Linked DNA regions of Labrenzia sp. PHM005. Each later gene encodes a partner of the first gene's protein in a complex. Links are inferred from orthologs where the notes say so. Each region holds a gene or a part of one and is shown in the gene's direction. Other genes may lie near its edges.

Region 1 (2,883 bases):
ACCACCCATTTTTCCCTTTTCAATCAGGACAACCTCAACGCCAAATGCAGCAGCAGCGGCAGCGACAGATAGTCCACCTGATCCAGCACCAATGACACAAATATCCGGGGTCAGCAGCTTCGACATATAAAGGTCCAATTAATTGATGGATTTCCCGCGCGGTTAGGCACTTCAGCGGGTGCGGAGCCGTTTGAGCGCAACCGGTATCAAGCTGGCGATGCCAAGCGCAAAGAAGGCAACTATCAATTGCGGCGTGACCAGGGCGGAGACTTCGACCGCACAGGTGCCAGCGGCCGCACATCCGGGGTTGGCGGCTTCTTGTGCTTCGATCACGCTATCAAGACCGGATCCGATAAAGGCAAAGGCAAATGTTCCAGGAATAATACCAACAAAGGTTGCTAGAACATAAGACCCAAGCGGCATTTGAAACACTGCCGGAGCAATGTTGACCAGCCAAAACGGGAAGACCGGCGTGAGGCGCAAAAAGAGAAGATAATTGAAGGCATCGCGCCGGAACCCTTCGGTTAGCCGCGTGAGAAAGGGCCCTGCGCGCTGGGTCAGCATGTCTCCAAAGGAAGATTTTGCGATCAGAAAAACCACGGCAGCTCCGACTGTCGCCCCGAAAACTGTCGCAAAACCGCCGATGACCCACCCAAAGAGAAAACCGCCTGCAATCGTGAAAAGCGAAGCGCCCGGGAAAGATAACGCAACCGCTACAGAATAGAGCGCGACATAACCAACAACAGTCATCATCAGGTTGTCTGTCACGAGACTGGCCAAATGCTGGCGCTCCATGATCAATGCGGAGAGCGTCAGATGATTGTGAAGGCCTTGGGAGAACGCTAGGATCATCAGCGAAAGAAGCACTGCCAATGGGCTCCACTTGCGCAGCAGTGCGCCTGACGACTTTTCAGCTTCCGGCTTTTGAACCCCGTTGGGCTCATCAGTTCCGTTCATCGCCTCCGCCTCATTTCCCCGCATTGGCCACTCCATTATCCTTAATTCTGCCGCGTTCGGGCGGCAACAGTGCCGATGTCTTACGTCAGGTGTACCTTAAAGCTTGTAAAAAGAAGCTGATTTCACTGATAAGTGAGACAGCGCGGTCAAGCATTCACCTGTGCGTGATCAAAAACGGGTGCGAGAATCTCTGCGGCAAACGTTGACTTCAACCGGCATGACGCTTATAAGCGCGCTCGATCGGGACATGCATTCGGACCCATGGCTGTTTAAAGCTGCGCTGGCTGAGCGCTTCGGGTGCTTCCTCCAAAGAATTTAAAATGAACAAGGGCCGCGCTTAAGCCGCGCGGGGAAGAACAATGAAGCGTACGTATCAACCGAGCCGTCTTGTCCGCAAGCGCCGCCACGGCTTCCGCGCACGTATGGCCACCAAGAGTGGCCGTCAGGTGCTTGCTCGCCGTCGTGCCAAAGGCCGTAAGAGCCTCAGCGCCTAAGCGGCGTCTGCTTGCAGCGCACCAGCTAGACGGTGTCTGCCAACAGCCAAACCGCTGCTATGAACACACTCAAAAAGCGCTCCGAGTTCCTTGCGGTTGCCAAAGGTGGCCGTTTGGGTCGGCGCGCTTTTGTTGTTCAAGGTCTTCAACGGACCAGCGGCGCGTCTTCGCGGATCGGCTATACGGTCACCAAAAAAACCGGCAATTCAGTCGTGCGGAGCCGCATCAAACGGCGTCTGCGGGCGGCTGTGGCTGAGCTGACGCAGGCCGACATACCAAATAATGCCGATTTTGTGCTGGTTGCACGCGATGGCGCGCTAACTCAGCCCTTCCAAAATCTGGTCACAGACCTTAAGTCTGGGCTACACCAGGTGCTAGATCCGGCAACACCGCGCGGCCGCGGCAAACCGCGCAAGGGCAATAGGCCCAAACAAACACATCACCGCGCAGGTAACAGGGGTAAATCCAGTTGATTTCTGAAAACCGCAATACGATTCTCGCGATCGTTCTGTCCCTGGTCGTTTTGCTGGGCTGGCAATATTTTTATGCCGGACCACAACTGGAACGCCAACAGGCAGCTCTTCAGGCCCAACAGGAAGCGGAAGCAGCTCGCCAGGCTGAAAATGGCGGCGTCAATCCAGATGCTCCGAAACCATCCACCTCCGGCACGGCCGTAGCCCCCTCGACCGGTGGTGCACAAGCATTTGCCTCACGGGATCAGGCACTGGCGTCCTCAAAACGTGTAAAGATTAACACCCCGCGACTGGAAGGCTCTGTCAACCTGACCGGCGGCCGCCTCGATGATCTGCGCCTGAAGGACTATCACGAGACAGTCGATAAGAGCAGTCCAACGATTGTTCTGTTCTCACCGACAAACTCCCCTTCGGCCTATTTCGCAGAACACGGCTGGACTAAGGATGCCAACTCCAATGTCCAAGTTCCGGGACGGGATACCGTATGGACTATTGAGGGCTCTGCTGACCTGACGCCAACGACCCCGCTAACCTTGACGTGGGACAATGGCGAAGGGCTCATCTTCAAGCGTGTGTTCTCTGTCGACGAAAACTACATGTTCACGGTTGGGCAATCGGTTACCAACAATTCCGGAGACGCCGTTACGCTTTATCCGTATGGCCTCATCTCCCGGAACGGCATCCCGGAAATGAGCGGCATTTATATTCTTCACGAAGGTCTGCTTGGGGTCTTTGGCGAAGAAGGACTGGTTGAAGTCGACTATTCCGACCTGGAAGAGGACGGACCTGTCCGGCCGGCAGCCGTAGACCGCGGATGGCTCGGAATCACCGACAAGTATTGGGCGGCAACTCTCATCCCGACCCCGGGTCAGGAATTCCAGCCGGGCTTCAGCTACGCGGCCCAGAGCGGCAACTTCCAAGCCGATTATCTTGGAAATGCGATTACCGTTCCAGCAGGC
Region 2 (2,703 bases), 1.6 Mb from region 1 along the record:
CGCAAATCCGGTCAGGGCCGCTCTTGCGACAAATGCCTGGCGGGCCGCTGAAAAGGCGGTTTCGACAGCCGTACTGTATCTATCTGAGCTGCGGCGTTCGTGGGTGAAAGCCTGCAGGGTTCGGACCGATCCAAGCATCTCGCCTGCATAGGCCGAGGCGTCGGCCAACATGTCCTGTGCGTAGCGGGACCGTTTGCGCACCTTCCGGCCAAATCCGAGGATCGGAATAAGGATCACCGGGATCGCCGCTAGGACAATGACGGACAGGCGCGGGCTGGTTACCACCATCATGACTGCAGCGCCGGTGAACATGATGGTGTTGCGCATGGCAAGGGAAGCGCTGGCGCCAAAGGCGGATTTGATTTGTGTGGTGTCGGCGGTCAGCCGCGAAAGGATTTCACCGGATTTGGCACTATCATAAAAAGAGGGACTGAGCCGGGTCAGATGGGCAAACACATCAGACCGCAATTCCGCGACAACCCGTTCGCCAAGCCACATGACCAGGAAATACCGGACTGAACTTGCACAGGCGAGCGCGCAGACAACTCCGATCAGAACGGCAAAATAGGAATTGACCAGCGCCGGATCTCCTGCGCCAAAACCGTAATCGATCATGCGGCGCACGGCAGCCGGAAGAACAAGCGTGATGACTGCGGCCGAGAACAAAGCCCCCAATGCGGCCAGGACCATCCCCTTGTGTTTAAGGAGATAGGGAAACAGCCGTGTTAAGGGCCGCAAAGACCGCCGGCGGTCGGAGGTGGCTTCGTTGGACATGTACACCCTTGTTCGTTCAGAAGACCAAGTTTTGTCTATAGCTTACTTAAGCGGCTGTGGGGCTTGTGCCAATCCCGGATACAGACTCTAGCCGGTTTGAAGGAGTGCAATTTTGACACATCTCAGTTTGTTTGCTGGATTTAGGAAATTGCTTGGAAAATGCGGGAACTTCGGTCTTGTCTTGTCTTGCGGCTTAGGGTATATCCCCGCCTCATGTTTCTAAGGGCGGCGTCCGCAACTGGATCGGCGGCCCTTTATCTCGTTTGCGTTCCATGGCGTTCTTTAAGATCGTGAAAGGACGCTGGAAAGGACCGGTCATGAAAGCGGATATCCATCCCGACTACCACACCATCAAGGTCGTAATGACCGATGGCACCGAATTCACCACCCGCTCCACCTATGGCGCGGAAGGCGACACCCTGCAGCTCGACATCGACCCGACGTCTCACCCGGCTTGGACCGGCGGAAACGCACAGTTGATGGACCGCGGCGGCCGCGTGTCCCGCTTCAAGAACAAGTTTGCTGGTTTCCTAGGTTCATAAGTCCCGGTTTCCTAGACGACTGTTTAAAACCCGGCCTCAAGGCCGGGTTTTTTTGTACCTCACTGAATGCGGACACGAAAAAAGCCGCCCCGAAGGACGGCTTACAAGGGCAGTTTTTGTAATTGAGGTGAGGCTTAGCCGATCTTACCGAAAGCGGCGTGCAGCTGACTGATCTGCGAGGCCACCGGGTTGTCGTTGTTGGCTTCTTCTTGCGGGGCGTTGTCTTCCACACGGTACAACATCTTGTCGAGATGTACGACGCGTTCCTGTAAGCGAGTGGAGCGCTCTACAAGAGTGCGCAGGGTTTCCGGCAAATCGTCCCAGGCCGGGCCGCCCATGGCGCTGCTCAACTTGTCCAAACGGACCTTGTTCTTGTCGCTGCCTGCCTGCTCGCGGGACATTTCGCCTTCGTTGACGGCACGCTGCAGCAAAAGCCAGGAGGCTAGCTGCATCAACCGCGTGGTCAGGCGCATGGATTCGGTTGCGTAGGCAAGAGATGCCGGGCGTGCCAATTGTTTGGCTTCCTCGCGGCCATCGCCATCCAGATAAAGAGCGGTTTCTTCGACCAGCGACATACCTTCCTGAAACAGGGTCTGGAAGTTATCCGAATTCGCCAAGTGGTGTGCGATATGCACTGCGCTTGTGGAAAGGTCCGCTTTTTTGAAATCTTCAGTCATGAGATTACTACGCCTCAGTTACATGTTCCGTCTGTGCCGCACCTTGTCCCATCGCCGGATGTGTCATCCCAGGTCAGGTGTTCCGTTTTGGAACGATGCGTGCCCTTGTCCCCTTTACTGAGCAATCCGCGTGCCAGCAGCAGCTGCCCAAGGGGCGTTAACCAGAACAAAGACAGCCTACTATGGCCGGTCGGCAAAAAAAAGAGCCGCTGGTGCGGCTCTAAGTCTTTAACAGGGAGGCGTCAAACAGAGTGGACAGTGGCCACTCCTATCCAGATGACTGGATGCCTATATTTATAATTTGGAAAGATTAATGAGTGGTAAATAAACAAAATTATAGCGATTTCGTTAAGGATAAAACCCTTTGATTTTTAATAAACAAACGAAAAATGTAAGATATTACAAGGCTATTTCTGAAAAAAAGCATCTGCGGCATCGCGAATATTGCTGCGTTGTTCAAGAGTGTTTTTGGTACGGTTAATCTCTTCGCTCAGTGCTTCGATCCGATCCCTAAGTTCATCCTCTGACAGTCTGGTGAGATCCTCCCCAACCGTGATCGGAGCGCTTTCAGTTTTTTTGGGGATATCATCATCAAAGAGGCTCATCTCAGATCTCCGCTACCATCCGACATTTAGCTGCCTTGCCGATTGGGAATTGATGCTAATAGTCTCAATCACCATTTACCATAGAAATGGGACAGGCGCTGTAAA

What was found.
Region 2: rpmH (region 1) and rpmE share a complex: the UniProt entries of both Escherichia coli proteins name them as parts of the 50S ribosomal subunit. The link is inferred for Labrenzia sp. PHM005 from one-to-one orthologs.

The regions. Positions count from the first base shown.
Region 1 is NZ_CP041191.1:68,487-71,369, forward strand. The notes cover bases 116-2,883. They hold rpmH (50S ribosomal protein L34), read left to right. Parts: upstream 116-1,316; coding sequence 1,317-1,451; downstream 1,452-2,883. Other genes in these bases: FJ695_RS00455 (NAD(P)/FAD-dependent oxidoreductase), read right to left, coding at 116-126; FJ695_RS00460 (TVP38/TMEM64 family protein), read right to left, coding at 172-981; rnpA (ribonuclease P protein component), read left to right, coding at 1,511-1,924; yidC (membrane protein insertase YidC), read left to right, coding at 1,924-2,883. In the rest of the region: more of FJ695_RS00455, read right to left, coding at 1-115.
Region 2 is NZ_CP041191.1:1,644,483-1,647,185, forward strand. It holds rpmE (50S ribosomal protein L31), read left to right. Parts: upstream 1-1,091; coding sequence 1,092-1,316; downstream 1,317-2,703. Other genes in the region: FJ695_RS07480 (ABC transporter transmembrane domain-containing protein), read right to left, coding at 1-774; FJ695_RS07490 (DUF1465 family protein), read right to left, coding at 1,451-1,993; FJ695_RS07495 (DUF1192 domain-containing protein), read right to left, coding at 2,401-2,598.